DNA from 2 places in the Anaeromassilibacillus sp. SJQ-1 genome. Region 1 is predicted to be linked to the other one. Evidence: predicted binding sites of a transcription regulator. Region 1 holds the regulator's gene; the other holds the start of a gene.

What was found. Region 1 encodes NrdR, which represses ribonucleotide reductase genes. Its sites were predicted from a motif close to CACNANATNTNGTG; they were not measured.
Region 2: the regulator NrdR is predicted to act here: its motif matches at 7,017-7,030, upstream of ACGCCZ_RS14225 (anaerobic ribonucleoside triphosphate reductase).

The regions. Positions count from the first base shown of each region.
Region 1 is NZ_JBKEIV010000010.1:118,066-129,094, reverse strand. Features, by position in the region: gene ACGCCZ_RS03610 (glycoside hydrolase family 10 protein) at 1-236, shown strand, start outside; gene mtaB (tRNA (N(6)-L-threonylcarbamoyladenosine(37)-C(2))-methylthiotransferase MtaB) at 233-1,531, opposite strand; gene ACGCCZ_RS03600 (HPr family phosphocarrier protein) at 1,629-1,868, shown strand; gene ACGCCZ_RS03595 (ABC-F family ATP-binding cassette domain-containing protein) at 1,921-3,813, opposite strand; gene ACGCCZ_RS03590 (hypothetical protein) at 3,909-4,346, opposite strand; gene ACGCCZ_RS03585 (sugar phosphate isomerase/epimerase family protein) at 4,606-5,388, shown strand; gene nrdR (transcriptional regulator NrdR) at 5,493-5,957, shown strand; gene ACGCCZ_RS03575 (helix-turn-helix domain-containing protein) at 6,330-6,536, opposite strand; partial or broken gene ACGCCZ_RS03570 (ABC transporter permease) at 6,974-7,090, opposite strand; gene ACGCCZ_RS03565 (DUF4363 family protein) at 7,502-7,882, opposite strand; gene ACGCCZ_RS03560 (DUF421 domain-containing protein) at 7,879-8,619, opposite strand; gene ACGCCZ_RS03555 (spore germination protein) at 8,707-10,182, shown strand; gene ACGCCZ_RS03550 (GerAB/ArcD/ProY family transporter) at 10,179-11,029, shown strand, end outside.
Region 2 is NZ_JBKEIV010000048.1:136,849-147,877, reverse strand. Features, by position in the region: gene tet(W) (tetracycline resistance ribosomal protection protein Tet(W)) at 1-670, opposite strand, end outside; gene rlmB (23S rRNA (guanosine(2251)-2'-O)-methyltransferase RlmB) at 1,706-2,476, shown strand; gene ACGCCZ_RS14235 (hypothetical protein) at 2,493-6,140, shown strand; gene ACGCCZ_RS14230 (pentapeptide repeat-containing protein) at 6,156-6,767, shown strand; gene ACGCCZ_RS14225 (anaerobic ribonucleoside triphosphate reductase) at 7,218-9,533, shown strand; gene nrdD (anaerobic ribonucleoside-triphosphate reductase) at 9,560-9,754, shown strand; gene nrdG (anaerobic ribonucleoside-triphosphate reductase activating protein) at 9,735-10,244, shown strand; gene ACGCCZ_RS14210 (hypothetical protein) at 10,469-10,612, shown strand; gene ACGCCZ_RS14205 (hypothetical protein) at 10,683-10,913, shown strand.

The DNA of each region.
Region 1 (11,029 bases):
GGCGCGAGATGACAACCGCTTCCAATGTAAAATTGTATTTTGGATTGGCAGTGTATAAAGCTGGTTCAGATGCGGACGAAGGGACATGGAAAAAAGCGGACAATATCCTGGCACAGCAGGTTTCTCTAGGGCGCCAAGTGGAGTGCGATGGATTTATGTTCTATAGCTGGGAATATTTGAATCACGATCAGACCAAAGAAGAGGTTGAAAATGTCATGAAACAATTCGCCGGTTAAATCCCCTCAGTAAGCTTTCCATAACAACAGTCCCGATCGGCTTCGGTCAACCGGACGGGGAGAATTTGGCCTCGAAGATCTTTTGCGCTGGAAACCCTGACTGGAGTATAGTTGGCGGTGTAACCATCGTAGACGTTCACAGCGGTCTCCTGTTCGAAAAGCACGGGTGCGATGCATCCCAACTGCTTCTCGAAAAAGGCTTCTTTCGTTTGCTGGGTGACAGCAATCATTTGCCGGCTGCGTTCTTCCTTAACTCGTTGCGTGATTTGATGGGGCGCATCGTTGGCCCTTGTGCCGGGACGCCGCGAGTAGGCGAATACATGCGCCTTTGCAAAACCGATTTCCCTTGCAAAGGCCAGGGACTGGGAAAATTCTTCCTCCGTTTCCCCGGGAAAACCAACCATAATGTCCGTTGTAATGGAACAATCGGGAAAAGCTGTTCGCAAATTTTGCACGATCGTTCGATATTCCGCTGTGGTGTAGTGGCGATTCATGCGTCGAAGGGTGGCATCACAGCCGCTTTGTAGGGAGAGATGAAACTGTGGGCAAAGTTTTTTCTGTTTGGCCAGGCGGGCGATTACGTCCGCACTGAGTTGCTCCGGTTCAAGGGAACCAAGGCGTACCCGTGCAATTCCATCCGGCCCGCATGCAGTTTCTACAGCATCGCAGAGATGCAATCCCAATTCCTGTCCGTAAGCGGAAAGATTGATGCCGGTTAAAACAATCTCCCGGTATCCGTTGGCAGCGATTTGGGCAACCTCTTCACGCAGTTCTTCCAAGGGTTTGGAACGTACTCGGCCACGAGCATAAGGAATAATACAATAGGAGCAAAAACGATTGCATCCGTCTTCGATTTTAATAAATGCACGGGTACGTTCAAAGAAATGCTCGACCTGCATTTTTTCAAAGGTTGCGGTGTTTTCATGCGGAACAATATCCACAATGCGCTGACGCGAAGAGAGATATTGTAGAATATCTGGAACCAGTGCATGGCGGTTGGAATTCCCAAGAACAACGTCCGCATCGGTCAGTTGCGCAGCTAGCTCTGGAAAAGCCTGCGGCATACAGCCAGTCAGTACGATCACTGCGTTGGGATTTCCGCGCCGAGTGCGGTGTAGCGTTTGGCGAACCTTGTGATCGCTCGTCGAAGTGACTGTACAAGAGTTGATGAGCACAACATCGCTTTCTACTGTGCTGTCGCATGCAGTAAAGCCAGCGCTGGCCAGCTGCTCCAACATAGCCTGCGATTCATATTGATTTACTTTACATCCCAGGGTGATGACGCTTACTTTCATTTTATCGCTCCTAAAAATTTACAAATTTTGTATTGACCGATCGGTATGTGTGCGATATGATGGAAAAATAGAGAATAAAAGAATGGAGGTTTTTGCAATGAAGCAGATACAAGTGATGCTGACCAGCATCGAAGAAGTCAAGAATTTTGTTTCCCTAACCAACAAATACCCGTTTCCTATCCAGATGACAACGGAAAAATATAAGATTGATGCAAAGTCCATTATGGGAGTGTTCAGTCTGGATCTTTCCAAACCGATCAACATTGTCGTGGAAAGCGATGCGCCGGAGGCACAGGACTTCTTGACACAGGCGGCACAGTTCCAGGCGCATTCTTAAAGGATATTGAAAAGCTCAGCCAACCGGCTGAGCTTTTTCTTATAAGGGAGCTCTATTCCCCCAATTTCTCACTCAAGGTACTCCATTCGAGAAATAGCTCATCATTTTTCACGCGCAATTCTTCCAATTTTTGCGCAAGCTCAATGGTAGCCTGATAATCGCTTGCTACTTCTGGATTCTCAAGTTCTGCCTCTGTGTTTGCAATGGCCTGTTCGGTTTCCTCAATCTGTGTTTCCAGGCGGCGCAAAGCCGCACGATCTTTGCGAATAGCAGCCTCCCGCTCTTTGCGAAGTTTATACGCGTTTACTTTCGGAGCGGCTTTTTGGGTTTCCTGAACGGCAGTAGCCTTGGCTTTTTCCAGATAACTGTCATAGTTTCCGATGTATTCCTTCACACCTGTTTCGTCTAAGAAATAGACGCGATCTGCTATTTTATTGATGAGATAACGGTCGTGCGATACAATCAACAATGTGCCCTCGTAACTTTGCAAAGCGGTTTCAAGCGCTTCACAGGAACCGATGTCCAAATGGTTGGTCGGTTCGTCAAGAAGCAAAAAGTTATCGCGCGAGAGCATCAAACGAAGCAATAACACACGCGCACGTTCGCCGCCGGAGAGCGAGGCAACACTTTTGAATACATCTTCTCCTCTAAAGAGAAAGACTGCCAAAGCGTTTCGGATTTCTGTCTGCGTCATCTGAGGATAGCTATCCCATATTTCATCCAATACGTTCTTTTCGGGATGAAGGCCTTCCTGAATCTGGTCGTAATATCCCGTCTCGATTCCTGCGCCAAAGCGAACTTCTCCCTTTGTAGGGTGATTTATCCCCAAAAGGGTCTTGAAAAGGGAGGTTTTTCCGCAACCATTGGGGCCGATTAAAAAAACCCGTTCTCCGCGGCGAATATGCATATTGACGTCTTGGAAGAGCTTTTTCTCTCCAAAAGAAAGGGACAAATTTTCCACCGAAAGCACATCATTGCCGCCACGCTGCCGGATTCCAAAATCAAAGTGGATGGATTCGACTTCTTCATCTGGACGCTCCAATGTACTTTCCAGTCGTTCGATCATCTTCAATTTGCTTTCTGCTGTCTTGATATTCTTTTCCCGGTTCCACTGCCGCTGTTGTGCGACAATCCCTTCCAAACGGTGAATCTCGCGCGTTGTATTCTCATATTTGCGCTGGACCGCGAGGTTGTCCTCTTCCTTTTGGCGGAGATAATTGGTATAGTTCCCCTTATAGAGGGTTAGTTTGTGATTTTCCATCTCGAAGGTACGGTTTGTAATGCGGTCCAGAAAATATCGATCATGTGAGATAACGATAAATGCGCCTGAATAGGCGCGAAGAAAATCTTCCAGCCATTCCACGGATGGAATGTCCAGATGGTTGGTTGGCTCATCCAGAAGTAGGAGGTTGGCGCCACAGAGCAACATTTTAGCCAACTGCAATTTTGCTTTTTGGCCGCCACTCAGCACACCGATCGGCATTCCCATTTGCTCATCGTCAAAACCAAGGCCCAAAAGAGTAGAACGTGCCCGTGCCCGGCAGGTGAGCCCTCCCTGGCGGACAAATTGGTCGTTGAGGAGCGCTTGCCGGTCAATCAGTTCGTCGGAAGGATGTGCTTGCAATGCATGATTGATTTCTTCCAGTTCCTTTTCCATTGCCAGAAGGCTGGAAAAAACCGTGAGAACCTCACTATATGCACTGCGTTCCAAATCGCGACAGACATGCTGCTCCATATAGCCCAACACGGTGGCGTTTGCCTGATAGATTTCGCCACGATCCGCGTCAATCTCCCCAGTTAGAATCTTAAACAGCGTTGTCTTTCCTGAACCATTGACGCCCACCAAACCGACACGGTCATTTTCCTGGATTTCAAAGGAGGCATTTTGAAATACTAAATCGGTTCCATAGGATTTATTCAAATTGCTTGCACTCAGCAAAGCCATGAAAATTCTCCTTTTGCAGGCCAGGTGGCCTGGCCATAAAAATAGGGAACGCCAATGGGCGTTCCCTACCATTATAAAGAATTCAAAGCGTGAAATCAAGATAGATGCTGCTTTAATACTTCAATCGATTTCTGCTGTCCACGAATAAATTCTTCTGCAAGTTTTTTTGCGCCGGCATCGGCTTCATCGAGCTGATTGAGTTTTTTGGTCATATCTACAATTCCCATAGTTGTCCCATTGATCATCATTTCAGCAATATGAGTTGGAGAGGAATCCATAAGCGTATTCATTTGAACGGAACCCCAGAGCATCGCTTTTTTCATGGCGGATTCGGGGTCCGGGGTTTCTCCGGCCTCTGCCAGCATACGTTCTGTTTTGACCGCAAGGCCTTTGTAAGTCTGACGCTGCCGTTCAATCTCTTCGCGAAGGCCTTCGTCCTTTACTTTGGGAGTGACCAGATTGGCCGCCTCGATCCCCATATGAGAAGCCTGATATAACTCTTTTAAAAGTTGAACATTTTGATTTTGTACCATCGTTTTATGCCGCCTTTCTTTTTTTCATTAGTATGTGCGGACTTCTATACGATTAACCTGGCTTTTTTGAAGGACGAATGGTATAATAAACATCGCAGTGTAAGCATAGGCTGACAAAATATGAACGGGTATTTTTAGTTGACCAATCCTTTAAGGAATCAAAATTAGATGAAAAATTACTTTATATTTTCGAAGGATACAGTAGTTTCTTGTAAAGTATGGCTCATAGTTAGCAGTAGGAAGATGAGGTGTATCAATCATGCGAATGGGAATTTCCACGGCCTGTTTATATCCGTTGGAATTGGAACGTTCCTTTCAGACATTGCTTTCAATGGATTTCCGGTTGTTTGAAGTGTTTTTAAATACCTTTTCAGAGTTTACGCCAAATTATCTGCGTGAATTGCGAACAATGGCAGATGTTTATGGGGCAGAGATCAAGTCGGTACATCCGTTTACATCTGGTTATGAAGGCTTTTTGTTATTTTCCGAATATGAACGGCGTTTTCAGGATAGTTTGGAGTTTTATAAGCATTATTTTGAAGCAGCAAACCACTTGGGGGCATCCATCGTTGTGCTACATGGCCAGCGGGACTATGCCAGCGCCAACATTTCGGAATCGACCTATTTTGAGCGATATGCAGCCCTTTTCGAACTGGGGCAGAGCTATGGTATCACAGTAGCGCAGGAGAATGTCAATAAATTCCGCAGTGAGTCGCCAGGATTTATCCGCCGGATGCGCGACTATCTTGGAGAGGAATGTGCCTTTGTCATCGATTTGAAACAGGCTGTGCGGGCAGGGCAAGACCCTTTCACGATGTGTGAAGCCATGGGAGAACGGATCATCCATGTGCACATCAACGACAACGCACCCGGCTATGACTGTTTGCTTCCCGGACGGGGGACGGTTGATTTCCAGCGGTTTCGCAATCTATTGCTGGAGTTTCATTACCAAGGCGATCTGATTATCGAGGTTTATCGGAAAAACTTTTCAAACCTTACAGAGTTACAGGAAGCGAGAGAGATTGTCCAACAGCTGACATGAAGGAAAAATACACCATATTCATATAAAACGGCTTGCATTTTTTCTTACAAATATGCTACAATTTGATAAAACCATACAAAATTTGTTGTGGAGGGGTTATAGCTGTGAAATGTCCGTATTGTGGTTATGATGAAAGTAAAGTGATCGATTCTCGCCCTACGGACGAAGGAGAACGCATTCGGCGGCGTAGGGAATGCTTAAAATGTGGCAAACGTTTTACGACCTATGAGGTGATTGAAACGGTTCCCATCATTGTGATTAAAAAGGATAAATCCCGTGAAAGTTTTGACCGCAATAAATTGTTGAATGGTCTTCTACGTGCTTGTGAGAAACGACCGGTTTCCATCGATACTTTGGAACGGCTGGTGGATGAGATCGAGGGGAGTTTACAAAATTCATTGGATCGAGAGGTTCCATCCAGCTTGATTGGAAAATATGCGATGGAAAAGCTAAAAAATATTGATGAAGTAGCTTATGTACGCTTTGCTTCTGTGTACCGGGAATTTAAAGATATTGCAACATTCAAGGAAGAACTGGATCGCATGTTAAAAGCGCGTAGAGCACCATGAAAAATCAAAAAGGATGGCGCTTTTCGGTAGCTACTCATGACAAGTATCAACAAACGGATAAAAGGGTAGCAGCCATACAGAGTGCAAAGAAAGACGGGTAAGAAGTAATTGCTTTTTGCCTGCCTTTTCTTTCCTGTTACGCAATAGAAGCCGATTTTTAAGGGCAGACAAAAAACTTACTCTGTTATTTTAACGTTCTGAATCCCCCATAAATCAAAGGAAAATCAATCTCTACTGCGTAACAATCCCATAATAAATTGAGGGCGAAAGCAGTTTACTGATTTCGTCCTCTTGACATCCCAAAAGCAAAGACACAAAAGCTGTCAAGGGTATGAGTTTACCCTTGATAGCTTTTTCTGTTTTTGCTACCTCCTATCGGTTGAAGCGAAACTTCAATAAGGTTTCAACCGGTTTAACCTTTAACCTGTTCTGTATATCATCGTTGATATGATGCCCTTGATAGGTTGACAGATATTTGATACGTTTGGCATAGCGCTGCAATACTGCGTCTACCTCTTCCCCTTCTCCGTCAAGGGCTTTTTCGATTACCTCAAAGGGTATCAGCTTCTTATTCCTCATGCTCGGTTTTCTCCTATTCCTTTCTTAGCCATTTTGATACCACCAACTTCTAGTAATTTGCTGTGCTTCTGTTGTGCCCATGCATGTTCCCAACTTTTTCGTCCGTATAGCCAAGAAAAAAGTAGGACAATGTGTCTTTGCACCGGAAATCTGCATAATGTGTTTGCTAATCTTCTGCTTACCGTCATAACTTCTTGTCCTTGCACGACAAAGGCGGTCAGTTTATCGCACGATTAAAGTAGTTGTCTGTTGTAAAAGGTTTAAAAGGTGTTTCAGACATTAGATAATCAAAAGATACTTCCTGCTTCTGCTTCCGTCCAAAATCCCGATATGCGCTAAATGCCGCTTTGCAGAGAACGACTTTACAAAAGGCGGGAAACATATTCTCGATCGCTCCTTATATTCTGCGGAATGGTTCATTTTCGCCTTTTCTTCTCAGTAGGGAGGTAAGGGAATGTTGCCCCCGAAAAAATAAACATAGGGAAATACACAATACAGGCAATTCCACTTGCATTTTTTGTGTTTTTAGCAATTCCCCAAACGAATAGACCGATTTTTTAACATCATAAAGAAAATTGTTGTTGGGAAAAGGGCTTCCTGCGATTCGATATTTTGAGGAGCCATCTTGCGCGAAGTATGTTGAAGCCCACCCGTCAGAACCCATCTTGAACAAATGATATGCAAAGATACAAGCAAGAAAATCCGCGCTGTGATAAAGGCAAAAGGGGAACTGGGGGAACACCTCTGCACCAATTCGTCCTAGGTCGTAAATTTTTGTAGTGTTTTTCATGGTTTTCTCAATTCCAGTTTTGATGCTGTTTATAAGTGAAATCAATGCATAAATATATAAAAATAGAATGCATTATCGGTGATATTTATAAATATCAGAAAAAAGACTGTCTTGCTGATAAATATACAGCAGGACAGTCCTTTTTAGGATAGGATGAAAAAGAAAGGAGGAAAAACTACAAAATATTCTCTAAAATAGGCATTTCGGCCTCTCTCAAGCTGGCAATTTGTGCGGCAGTACGAGCACACTCGGAACTGAACGCATCCACGGCTCCATGTTGTAACAGTGGGGATAAAGATGCAAGGGATAGATCGATTTCTTCTAAACGTGTGTGCTGAATATATGTGGACAGAATCCGATGGAATTTCTTCCAATGGGTTTGTGCTTCATTACTCAACTCTTGCGCGCGGACAAGATTGCCTTCCTCTGCGGCGGTATAAGCTTCCTGTAACGTGTGATTCAATTCATCCGATAGGCTCATGGTTGTGCTCAATCCCCAGGTACAGAGGGCAAGCAGAATCACTAATATAATTGCTGCGGCCCAGAGCCGTCTCATGATACCGCCTCCTTTTCTTTCGGAATGATATTGTAATCTCCTTTTGTGTTGGCTGTCATGATGAACACATCTTCCAGCTTGATATTCTTGGCGTGAAGAATACCAAGAATCCATTCGGAACTTTTATTACAGAGTTTGGTCGCAAATTCAGAGATAACTCCATCGCTGATCACTACGGTTTCAATCCCCGTATTTGGGAGGGCGACTCCCATCATGCCGGCGGTTGGAGTCTCCTTGTCCGGCTTTTTGATTACACTAAGCTTGCCGTTCGTTTCGATGATGGCATAAGCAACATCCTCCAAGCTGAAAACACTTTTTTGACGAAGCTGCTCGCCTAAATCTTCCGTAGACATACGCAGGCGTTTCATCTCTGATTGAATCAACCGTCCATCGCTAATAACAACAATCGGCCTTCCACAGACCAAGCGACGGAATTTTGGAATCTTAAGCATGAGAACAGAGACGGCAATTTCACACATCACCAACACTGCAATGGGGATAAAACCACTCACCAATGGTTGTCCGGTATCCTGCATAGGAATTGCCGCAATGTCGGAGATCAGGAGGGTTACCACCAGCTCGCTGGTCTGTAGTTCACTGATCTGGCGTTTGCCCATAAGCCTCACTGCTATAATAATCACTATGTATAGCAGCAGGGTACGAATAAGAGAAATAATCATTGCAATGCCACCATTCTCTCGAAGTTTTGTTTCCATATTCAGTATGGACTGATTCAAACGATTTATGCGAAGCATTTGGCCAAAGGATTCTCATGCATAAATAGAAGCAAGTTTGGCAAAGTTAACCGTGATGAGGTGATTGCGATGATGACAGCTTCTCTAAAAGAAAACTTATCCTATTTTAATCAGCAGTTTGATGGAAGCGCTGACTTTATTGTGCGCCAATTTCAAATCACCGGAACAGATGCGGCTCTTCTTACCTTGGAAGGGATGGTTAATAAGCAGGTGATTGTACAAGGAATCATGAATCCAATCATGCATGCAACCATACTGGACCAAGACCCGGTCAAAAAATTTGAGTACATTCGTGACAATACATTGGCGACAGTGGATCAGGCAGAGGTGGACACATACGACGCTGCGATGCAGAAATTGATGAATGGTTTCGCTCTGCTTGCAATCGACGGATGTATCCGTATGATGGCTTTTAGTGTACAGGGTTTTTCCTTCCGAGGGATCTCCGAACCACAGAACGAAGTGACGCAACGTGGATCACGGGAGGGATTTGTAGAACCGTTTTTGATCAATATGTCCATGATCCGCAGGAGAATGCACACCCCAAAACTCAAATTTGAGATATTTACGGTGGGAAAAGAAAGCAAAACCAATATCTGTCTGTGCTATCTGCGGGATTCAGTGTCTCCAGGAGTTCTTAGCAAGGTACGAAAGCGATTAAACGATCTACAGATCGATACGGTGTTGGCTGCGGGGTATATTTCTCCACAGCTGGTACGGCGAAACAGCCATTTTATTTTCAGCGGAGTCGGACTGTCGGAGCGGCCGGACACAGTATGCGGAAAGATCAATGAGGGCCGAGTGGCGGTTATTATCGATGGAACTCCCAATGTTCTAATCGTTCCACATCTGTTCATCGAAAATTTTCAGAGCTTTGATGACTATGCGTTCCGTCCTTTTTACGCCACATTTACTCGTTGGCTAAAGTTTTTTTCATTCTTTTTGGCGGTATTTTTACCGGGATTTTATGTTTCCGCAACAACGTTCCACCCAGAATTGCTTCCAGAAGCGTTGATGCTCAAGATCGCGCAGTCCGAAGCAACAACCCCTTTCCCTGTGATGTTGGAAGCGATTGTAATCCATTTTCTCTATGAGATTATGCGTGAAGCTGGTTTACGTGTACCGCAACCGCTCAGCAATGCAGTAAGTATTGTTGGCGCACTGGTCATCGGGGAAACGGCGGTGACCTCCGGCCTAGTAGGGGCTCCTACCTTGATGGTGATTGCATTGACGGCTACAGCATCCTACGTAACGCCCAACCTCTACGGACCGGTTACGATTATGCGTTTCATATTCATTATAGTAGGCGGTACCCTGGGCTTCTGGGGATTGGCGTTGTGTCTGATGGTATTGTTGGTCAACATTTGTGCGGAGATGGTCTATCGGATTCCATACAGCGCTCCGATCTCACCTTTCCATCTTCGCAGTATGCGCGACGTCCTTATCCGCGCAAGCTGGCGTGTTCTTGCCAGGGATGTTGAAATGGTACAAAACATGCCCGGTTCCGAAATTAAAAATTCAGATCAAAAAGGGAAGCAACTATGACGCAGAAACGATATTGTATCAGTGCAGGACAGCTCTTTGCCATCTTATTTGTCAATCGAAGTGTAATTATGCTTACGCATAACACTTTGTTAGGTGGTGGAGAGAATATGATGGATAATATTCTTTCCGCCCTGTTGGCGTTAGGACTGAATTTTGTCCTGATTCTTCCGCTTTATTTTTTGCATCGCCGGAATCCACAGGAAAACATTTTGGACAGCGGAGAACGGCTGGTAGGAAAGCCGGGATTAATTCTGCTGGCCGTATTTTACGGGCTATACTTCATGGCGATCGACAGCTATTATCTCTCCTTTTTCCAGATTTTTTTAAACAATATCATGGAACCGCTGATGCCGGTTTGGTTAATCGCCTTGACGTTTATCGCAGTAGTGTGCTATGCGGCATATCAAGGGATTGAAGCCGTAGCGCGCACCGCGGGTTTTGCATTGGCAATTATCGTTATCGGGATGGTATGGATCGGCGTGGCCTTACTGCCCAAAATTCAGATGATTAACTATGATCCCTTTCTATATAATGGCCCTAAGCAGACGATCGTTGGAACAACACTCTTTCTGGCACGCAGCACAGGATTTACCACGATGGCCCTGTTGCTTCCGCGGGTGAATGGAAAGAAAAAATTAAAGTTTTGCATTTGGAATGTTAGCATCTATGGTTTGATGATTTTCCTACTGTTGGGAATGATTGGCGTAGGGGGAAGTTACCTGAAGAACCAGTTGTTCCCGGTCTATACAGCCGCCTCTCTGGCGGATGCAGGTGTATTAGAGCGTCTGGATGTGGTATTTATCACTATCTGGGTTGCAGGGCTTTTTATCCAGATGTCTACAGATGC
Region 2 (11,029 bases), on a different contig from region 1:
CCTTTTTGGCGCTGCCATAATAGACCGGGAACAGGGAGGCGTCTTGAACCCGCCGCTGTTCCTCCCGCACAAGTTTTTCCCGGCTGATTGGTTCTCCTGCGATATACTTTTCCAATAATTTATCGTTATTTTCGATGACCGCATCCCATGCTTCTATGTCGGTATTTTCCTCCAGGACTATTTCCGGGGACAGCGACACCGTCTGCTTGATGATAATATCGGCGGAGAGCTTATCCCGAACAGACTGAACCACGCTCTGCAAATCAACGCCAGCCTGGTCGATCTTGTTGATAAAGATAACGGTGGGAATGTTCATTTTCCGCAGGGCATGGAACAGAATACGGGTCTGGGCCTGCACGCCATCTTTAGCGGAGATCACCAAGATGGCCCCATCTAAAACAGCCAAAGAGCGGTACACCTCCGCCAAAAAATCCATGTGGCCGGGCGTATCCACAATGTTGACTTTACATCTGTGCCACTGGAAGGAAGTGACTGCCGCTTGAATGGTAATCCCACGCTGCCGCTCCAAAAACATGGTGTCCGTCCTCGTTGTCCCTTTTTCGACGCTCCCCGGTTCTGAAATGGCTCCGCTGGCATATAGCAGGCTCTCCGTCAAGGTCGTCTTTCCAGCGTCTACATGGGCAAGAATTCCAATATTGATTATTTTCATGTGATTGTCCTCCCTTTACTGCCCCGAAGGGCATAAAAATCCCCAGCAGTAAAATACTTTTACCACTGGGGATGATAATTTGCGGACATACACATATACAGCATACACCTGTTTGTGAGTGCTGTTTTTGGGGATATGTCAAAATTGATAAGGCAAAAGTATTCTTAAATTGGGTACAAAAAACTAAGCCCCTACAAAAGGGACTATCATAATCCTTTGTTCCCACTATTTGATTATAGTTTTATTTAAGAATACCTTGCCGCATATTTTTTACTCCTTTTCTGGAATTGAATTATTATATCACATCAGTTTTAGGAAAACAAGTATCTAAAAGAAATTTTTCTTCCCCTTATATGTAACAATCATACCGGCTTCCTAACGTTCAGAATGGTTTCTACTGTCTGCTGCGGTGTTTGGTTGGAATTGTCCAGCCAAAAGCCGATCCGTGGTGTTGTCTGCATTTTACTAAATACAAATTCAATGTATACAGAAAGAAATATATAAGGAGTGGGAGGGATTCCGCCGTAGTCGGCATTGTAGGAAAATCCAAAAGTTTAGATTTTCTCAAAATGCTTATCTTTTGGTCTTTGGTTCGGAATAGTGTAGTGCTGGCGGTCTATCTATTGTTTTCGGTTGCTTGCTTCTTTACCGTACATGAGCATTTCCACAAGAGTTGTCTCACAGAAGGATAAGGTTGTTTTCATACAACAAATCCATTATAATAATAACTTCAAATCGCATGAAAACCTTCTGTTTCTCTGTATCAGTCGTACACGGGGCAGATACGGAAGATAACTTGTCTGGAACTGTATTTTCATGTCCTCACCGGGAGGATTTTATGGTATAATAACTTCACACTTGGAAGCGTAGGGGAACGTATAAGGGCGTTGTTCTACGATAGATAAAAAATGGGGAAGATAAAACCGTTCGAAAGAGGACTGCCAATCGTTTCCTTGAACGACCAATCGGAAAACTCGGCAGGCCAAAGGACTTTGGAATATTTGACTTTAACATAGGAAGCAGGGAAAGGTGTATATGAGCAAGGAAGAGCAGAGCCGCCGTGGGGAAGATGTGATCGCGGGCCGGAATGCGGTTACGGAAGCGTTGCGTAGCGGCCGTCCGATCGACAGTTTGTATGTCGCAAGGGGTACACATACGGGGAGCATTGGTGCATTGATTGCAAAAGCAAAGAAACAGGGGGTCACCATTAAGGAGGTAGACTCCAAAAAATTGGACTATTTGTGCGGTAACGCGGTACACCAGGGGGTAGTCGCCTTGGTTGCAGCGCATGCATACGCCACGCTGGAGGATCTTTTTGCTTTGGCGCAGGAGCGCGGCGAGCCGCCATTCTTTATTGTAGCGGATGAATTGGAGGACCCACACAATCTCGGCGCGATTCTTCGGACGGCGGAATGTGCAGGGGCTCATGGGGTCATTATCCCAAAACGCCGCTCGGTGGGATTGACCTATGCAGTCGGGAAGGCCTCTGCTGGGGCGGTGGAATATGTACCGGTTGCCCGCGTGACCAACATAGCGGCTGCATTGGAGGAGATCAAACAGCGTGGAGTTTGGACCTATGCGGCGGATATGGACGGACAGAATTGGTGTTCGGTGGATTATAAGGGGCCGGTTGCACTGGTGATCGGTTCGGAGGGATTCGGCGTCAGCCGTCTTGTAAAAGAAAAATGTGATTTTGTCATATCCCTGCCCATGAAGGGAAAAATAAACTCGCTGAATGCCTCGGTTGCATGTGGCGTGATCTGTTATGAGGTAGCGCGTCAGCGCAGTGGAATTGTGACCAAGTGAGACAGGGGGAAGAGGAATGGATAAAAAGACCAATATGCCCCACGACGACTTTTCCGTGGAAGAGATTTTACAAGAGGCGCGCCTGTTGCGTGAGCAGCAGGGAGAAGAGAATGCGATTCCTGCTACGGAGGAAGATGCCAAGCCTGCTCCGGAGCGTGCACGCGCATTGCCCGTCGATGAAACGCCCCAGACGGCTGCCCAACAACCGGTCAAGGAACCGGTGCACCGTCCAATAGAGCGCAAGGAGCCCGAACCGGCAAAAAAGATGGAAGAACCCGCCATTACTGCCCCGAAAACGGAGCGGATGCTCAAGGACACGCCCAAGGCGGACCCTATTCAATGGACAGAAACGCAGGAACCCGAGGAAGAAGAACCCCGAAAGTTGAGTTGGGCAGAGCGGCGAGCAGAAAAGAAACGTATGAAAGAGGAGCGCCGCCGGCTGAAAAAGCAGTCCGGCGTTTTCACATCGGAAGAAGAGGATATTTATTATGGACTGCAATTAAAGCCACTGGAAGAATACAAACAGCAGTATGAACAGACGCTTCAATCGAACAGCGGAAAATCCGGCACCGAGAAGGAAAAAGCAGGTTCTTCCATGAAACAGCCGGGTAAGCCCGTAGGAAGTCCGGTTGGGGACAAGACTGGTTCCATTTTTTCGTATTTGTTTGACTCAACAGACGAAGAGATGGATGAGGAGATTGCAGCCCGTTTTGAAACGTTGCATCAGGAACGTAAACAGCGTTTGGAGGAGACCGCCCGTCGAACAGGTGCCTTCCAAGTGCATGAGAATACCATAGAGATTCAATTTCCGAAGCGATCGCCGGAGGCGGTCAGCAACGCTGCAAATCCTCAGAAACCCGTTGAAAAAATTGGAACAGCTTCCCAAACAGCTGCGGCCGGGAAGCCGGATGAACCAGCCCAAAAGGTCGAGCCAGCTGCCCAAAAGATGGTGAAAAAACAAGAACCTGTAAAGCCGGTCGCAGAGCATAAGGTGCAGACGCCGCCCATTTTAGACGGATTCCCCGTAGGGGATGAGACCTTTGAATTTCCTGCAATGGGGAGCTTTGCACGGCCAGTGCAGAGGAAAGGGGCGGAAAAAACGGTTACTGCCCCGGATTTACCGGTGGAGGGAGAAACCTTTGAATTTCCAGCGGTTGGGGGATATGCGGTGCCGCCGCAGATCGAGGACACCCATCCAATCGAACCGCTACAACCGACAGAACCTACGAAGCCAACAGAGCCGGTTCAGCCAACAGAGCCCAAAACGCCAGTGAAGCCCCGAAAGGCGCCGAAACAAACGCCAGAGCAACCGGTTGAGCTGCCAGCTACCCCTGTTTCTACGCCGGAGGCTCCAGTCCATACAGAGCCGGGGACGCCTACGGTGATACCGGAAATGCCGGTTTCGCCCGATATGCAGCCTGTTGTAACGCCGATTCGTGGAGAAGAGTCCGCTTCGGCGGATACATACTCGCAGGAGAAGCCGTTACAGCCACGTCCTGGCGGGAAGGTACGGCGCGCCGACTATCGTCCGGCAGGTGTGACGCCGGTCCATGTGGTAGAATTACACGACTATGCAGAGGTCATTTTAAAAGAGGCAAAGACTTATCCAAAGGTCTCTACAAAGCTGCATACAACGCCGCTTCCTAAGCTCGAGGAAATGGCAGACGACCAGAAAGAGGAAGAAATCGCTCAAACCGTGGCGGAAAAGAAAACGGTCGAAGAAGCGCCTGCGCCGGAGTGGGAACCCATCGTCCCAGAGGCGGAGCGCCGGACAGCCGAGCGTTTCTCACAGAAGGACGAGCCCCAGCGGCAGGAGGACAAAGAGGAAATTGTTCCGCCTTTGCCCAAGAAAAAGAAGAAATTTTCCATTATGGGAGAGGAAGAACCCGACAACGATCCACAGGAAGATCTCCCAGAGGAACCGGACGAACTCGACGACTATCAAAGGCCGTCCGATGCGCCGTCTGTTACACATGAGCTTGGTTCCAGCTTGCGGAAGCTCACCCTTCGCCTGGCGGTGACGGGAATTGTCACCGTGTTGTTGCTGGCCCTGGGGGTTCTCGGAGAGATGACCAGCCTGTTGCCAGAGGCGATCCGGTTTACATTGCCGACGCAAACCTATCTGATTTTAAACCTTATCTTCTTGGGGATTGCCTCCCTGTTTTGTTGGGTCACCATATTCAACGGGATCAAATCCATGGTCAGTCTGCAGGCCAACTCCGACAGCGGCGTGGCGGTTGCTGCGGTTGCAGCGCTGATTCAAAGTGTCGCCTTGCTTTTTGCACCCGAGAGCGTCGCTTCGTCGAGCGTCCATGCCTATGCAGCGTTGGCTTCTGCAGCGCTTTTCTTGAATACCGCGGGAAAATTTTCGCTCATCAAACGCATTCGGCACAACTTCCGCTTTGTCGCATCGCCGGATCAGAAATATGCGGTGCAATATTTCGATGACCACAATACGGCGTTGCAAATGGCAAAAGGTTGTGTAGCGGATACCCCTGCTATTGCGTATCAAAACAAAGCAGGTTTCCTAAAGCATTTTTTGAGTTTAAGTTATGAAAATGATCCCAGTGACCAAAGTTCGCACATCATTGCGCCCATTGGCGCTATCCTGTCGTTGGTACTCTGTATTGTATATTATGTTTTGAACCAGGACGTGATCGGTGCGATTACGGTGTTTGCAGCGGCCACATGTATCAGCGTACCGATGATGAACATGTTGAGTGTAAATCTTCCCCTCGCGCGGCTGAGCAAATTGGCGACACGCTGTGGAGCAATGGTGGTTGGGTATCCCGCTGTGGAACATTTTTCCACCGCCAATGCTGTGGTGTTGGATGCGAAGGATCTGTTCCCGAAGGGAACCGTGATTCTCAATGGCATTAAAACTTTTGGAGGGCAACGGATCGATGACGCCATTGTGGACGCAACTGCGCTGATGTGCGCGACAGGCGGCCCTCTGAGCGACTTGTTTGACCAAATCATCAAGAGCCACCACGATATGCTCCCAAAGATTGAAAACCTCAGCTATGAGGATGACAAAGGAGTCGTCGGTTGGGTATCGGGCCGCCGGATTCTGGTCGGAAACCGGGATTTAATCAAGGCGTATGGCATTGAGCCTCCGTCAAGGGATTACGAAGAAAAGTATTTGCTGGGCGGCAAACAGGTGGTATACTTGGCTTCGGGCGGAGATCTGGTTGCAATGTTTGTTCTCTCCTATAATTCGGACCGCCGCCGTGCGGCCGAGCTTCGCCGGATGGAGGACAACGGTATCAGCTTGATTGTGCGCACCTGTGACCCAAACATCACTCCACGCTTGCTGGCGCAGGTGTTTGATCTGGATGAACACGGTGTTCGCGTGTTGCCAGAACGCTTGGGCAAAGAATACATGGACCTGGTCGAGGAGCCGGATGAGCGTGTCGATGCTCTGTTGGCAACCAAAGGGCGTCCAACCGCTATGATGCGTATGCTGACGGCCTGTGTGCGGCAGCGCAGCAATATCTCTGTAGCGATTGCCCTACAGACCGTGGCGGTGGTTTTAGGTTTTCTGCTGGTGGCATTTCTGGCCTGTTATTCGGGCCTCAAACAACTCAGTACAGCCGCTCTGCTATTATTTGAACTGTTCTGGCTGGTAGCAGTGCTGATTGTTCCGCGGCTACGCAAGCCTTGACCGGAGGAGAACACCATGGAACTTGCATTGACGGCCAAACAATATGAGGGGCAGGACCTGGGCGATGTGGATTTTGCGGACCGGGAACTGCGCGGTGTGCGCTTTGTCAACTGCCGGTTTTACGGGGCGGCGATGAGTGGGTTGTTCACACGGGACTGTGCCTTTTTGAACTGCATTTTTTCGTTTGCCGCTTTGAATGGAAGCGTCCATATCGCTACCTTGTTCCAAAACTGTACGTTTAACGGAGCCAGTTTGTTTAGCGCAGAAATGAAGGACTGTAAGTGCAGTGGCAGCAGTTTTGCCGGCGCCAATCTAACAGGTTTCACGCTCCACGGCGGAAATTTTTCGGATACTGTCTTTGATGGCTGTGACCTGCGCATGATGGACCTACAAGGAATCTGCTTCTCTCATGCATTTTTTCAAGGCGCCAACTTGGAAAAAGCGGATCTACGCGGCTGTGACTGTTCGCATGCCGTATTTGCAGATGCTTTTTTGAAAGGAACGGATCTGCGCGGCGCCAAATTGAACGGTGTGGATGTGCGGAGGATGCGTTTCCAGAACACCCGAATCGATTTGGAGCAGGCGGTTCAGTTTGCGGAAAGTTTGGGATGCACACTATCCGGTTGACCAAAAGCACACAGGGAGGCCCTAGAACTCCTTTTGTATGGTTGGCGGATCGCAATTCCGGTGCTCCTAGCAGGAATGTTTAAAAAATTTTTTGGTACAAAATGGGAACAAATTATACAGAATGGAATCGACGCGCGGAGAGCAAGAACGGCTTCTTCCGCGCGTTTCCGGCGATTTGGGCCCTTTTTAGATGGGTGTTTTCAGTAAATACGACATCTAGTATTTGTCAGACTATATGTTGACATGAACCCCAATATGTAGTAAAATGCAATCCTGGTAAAAGGAGCTTGTAAATACAAATAAACGATGCGGGCAGAATAAAGCCAAAGAGAGCTGCTGGTAAGCGCACGGTGCAAAAAGTTTTTTGTACCCTTTGTGAAAAGGAAAAGCCGGCATCGGTCAGAAAGATTCCCCAGCGGACCGGAGAGCCGCCCGGAATATTCCCGCTGGATGTCGAAAGAGAGGATGGAAGCTGTGGCACTTCAAATAAAAAAGAGAAACGGCGTTGTGGTCGAGTTCAATGCCCAAAAGATTCGCAATGCCATTTTTAAAGCCAATGTTGCGGTTACCGATGAAGGAATGACCGGTGCAGCGTTGGATCAGTTGACGAAAAAGGTTGCAGATGCATTTACAGACAACGTGATCCCCACGGTAGAGGATGTACAGGACAAAGTGGAAGAGATGTTGATTGCGGCAGATTATGCTAAGACTGCAAAGGCGTACATCTTGTACCGCGCGGAGCATGCAAAGATTCGTCAGGCTGAAGGAGACCTGATGGATATTTATAAAGAGTTGACTTTTCGGGATGCGCGTGACGTGGACATCAAGCGCGAGAATGCAAACATCGATACCGATACAGCCATGGGAACCATGCTCAAGTATGGCTCTGAGGGCTCCAAGTACTTTATCAACAATTATGTACTGCCAAAGGATATTGCATCAGCGCACATCAACGGCGATATCCACATCCATGACGAAGATTTTTATATGCTGACAGAAACCTGCTGTCAGATTGATCTGCTCAAGCTTTTTAAGGGTGGATTTTGTACAGGGCACGGTTTCCTTCGGGAGCCGAACGACATCCGCAGTTATGCCGCGCTGGCGTGTATTGCAATTCAGGCCAATCAGAACGAAATGCACGGCGGACAGAGTATCCCCAATTTCGATTATTCCATGGCGCCGGGCGTTGCCAAGACCTTCCGCAAGGCGTACTATCGTGAACTGGCGAAATATCTCCATATCACAAAGGGAATGTCCATGAGCGATGCCAAGGCGTTGGCATCTACCGTTCAAAACGATCTGCCCGGCCCGGTAAAGCTCGGCAATACCGACGAATACGGCAAGGCGGTGATCGCTTATCTGCCGCGCCATCAACGGGAGAACGGCTTTGAAGAAATCACAGAAGCAGAGGCCCGTGAGGCGCATCAATATGCAGTGGAGGCGGCGACTACCAGTACAAATGATGCTACTTATCAGGCGATGGAAGCACTGGTGCACAATTTGAATACCATGCATTCCCGTGCAGGCGCCCAAGTGCCATTTTCCTCTTTGAACTACGGCACCGATACGTCCCCGGAGGCGCGTATGGTGATTCGAAACCTGTTGCTTGCCACAGACCGCGGCTTGGGCGACGGGGAAACCCCCATCTTCCCTGTGCAGATTTTTAAGGTGAAAGAGGGAATCAGTTACAACGAGGGAGATCCGAACTATGACCTCTTTAAACTGGCTTGCCGGGTAAGCGCAAAGCGGCTGTTCCCCAATTTCAGTTTCCTCGACGCGCCGTTCAACCTCCAGTATTACAAAGAAGGCGATTATGATACGGAGGTCTCCTATATGGGCTGCCGGACCCGTGTGATGGGCAATGTGCATGACCGTACACATGAGACTACGTGTGGGCGCGGCAATCTGAGTTTTACTTCCATCAATCTGCCCCGCATCGGTATTGAAGCAAAGGGCGACATCAAGCGTTTTTACGAGCTGCTCGACAAGCGCATTGATCTGGTGATTCGCCAGCTGTTACACCGGTTCCAGATTCAGTGCAGCAAGAAGGTGTACAATTACCCCTTTCTGATGGGACAGGGGGTTTGGCTGGATTCGGATAAGCTGGGCCCGGAAGATAATATTGCAGAGGTGCTCAAGCACGGTACGCTCAGCATCGGGTTTATCGGCTTGGCTGAAACCTTGAAGGCCCTAACCGGAAAGCATCATGGGGAGAGCGAAGAATGCCAAAAACTTGGTCTGGAGATCGTCGGCTATATGCGCAAGCGTATGGATGAGGAAAGTGAAAAGAGCGGGCTTAACTTTACGCTCTTGGCTACGCCTGCGGAAGGATTGTCCGGCCGTTTTGTCCGTATTGACAAAAAAAAGTATGGCATTATCCCTGGAATTACGGACCGCGAGTATTATACCAACAGTTTCCATATTCCGGTGTATTATCCGATCAATGCCTATCGAAAGATTCAGTTGGAAGCACCTTATCATGCGTTGACCAATGCAGGCCACATCAGTTATGTGGAATTGGATGGCGATACAGCGAAGAATGTGGATGCATTTGAGTCCATTATCCGCTGTATGAAGGAGGCCGGCATCGGGTACGGTTCGGTAAACCATCCGGTAGACCGTGACCCGATCTGTGGTTATACCGGCGTGATTGACGACGTTTGCCCGCGGTGTGGACGCCATGAAGGGGAAGGAATTTCCATGGAGAAGCTGGATGAGCTGCGCAAGCGCTATCCCGGCGTGCCACACTTTGCAGGAAAAACTTGAGTAAATGTTGATAGAACACATTTGGAATGAAAATAAATCTGAAAAGGAGTTTGATGATGATGGCAACGACTCATGTAACAGCAAATTTGGTCGGCGAGGGCGTCGGCTTTGAAAGAATCCGCAGGATTACCGGCTACTTGGTCGGCACGATGGACCGGTTCAACGATGCGAAGCGCGCGGAAGAACACGACCGTGTGAAGCATGGCCTCTCTAAGAATTAGCGGTATTGTACCGGAGTCGATTGTGGATGGAAAGGGCATCCGCTATGTGATCTTTACACAGGGATGCCCACACCACTGCCCCGGTTGCCATAACCCACAGACACATGATTTTTTCGGCGGCCATATGGTGGACACGGACGATCTTCTGGAGGAGCTGCGGGAGAACCCGCTGTTAAAAGGGGTGACCTTCAGCGGAGGAGAGCCTTTTTGTCAACCGGCGCCGTTGGCGGAGCTGGCGCGTAAAATCCACGCGTGCGGCCTGGACGTGACCGTCTATACGGGGTACACCTATGAGCAATTGATCGACCAGCACAATCCGGATACGGATGAACTGCTTCGGCAGGCGGATGTTTTGATTGACGGCCGCTACGAGCAGGACAAGCGCGACTTGACGCTCCGCTTCCGCGGGAGCAGCAACCAGCGTGTGATCGACATGAACCGCACCCGCGCAGAGGGGCGGGTTGTCACCGACCCGTTGGATGAAGAATAAAATCGAAGAGCCGTTGCCTTACAATCCCAAAAAGGGAATAAAAGGCAGCGGCTTTCTTTATTGCAAATTTGTAATATGTAAAAAATAACCTAAATATTGAAAAATTATCAAAAATGTTTTATTCTATATTTAGAAAAGATACTAACGGAGAGAAGTTTTCTCCAGCGCGCGGAAAAACTCTTTTAGGAAAGCATGCAAAACAGAAGTTGATAAGGAGGTTTATCATGAAAAAGACAATGCGACGGACAATTGCGGTCTTATGCATGGCCGCGACAGCAGTCACCTGCACGCTCCCGGCGTTTGCAGCTTCCGATGCGCTTATACGGGCGGCGAAACGCGGAAAAAACAGCGTTTGCGTTTACAATTGAAAACAGAGGAGGGTCTGTAAGTTCTCCGGATCCCGCCGATAAGGCGGATGGTTTACATGCATGGGTTTCCGTGGACAGGAATCCAGTATATTGGCCGTCAGAGGATGGCATTGTGTTCAGGGTGAGGAATGAGAAGCGGCAGTATGCTACAGAAGCAAAGACCTTTGACAATGGGGCGAAGGATACACTGGAATATTTAAGCGGACAGAATTATTATGGAACGAAATGGCTGTATGGGAGTATCGATGATACAAAGGCTGGCGATGATTCCCTTGTTGTAAGCGGGGAGCGGACCCCGTAAGAGTTTTTCGGGGGAATCAGCGATGGTTCCCCCCTTGCCGTAGTGGGAGGAATGATTGGTGAACTATAAAATGGTTTGTTGCGTTCTGGCCATATGTTTTTGCTTTTGTGCAACTT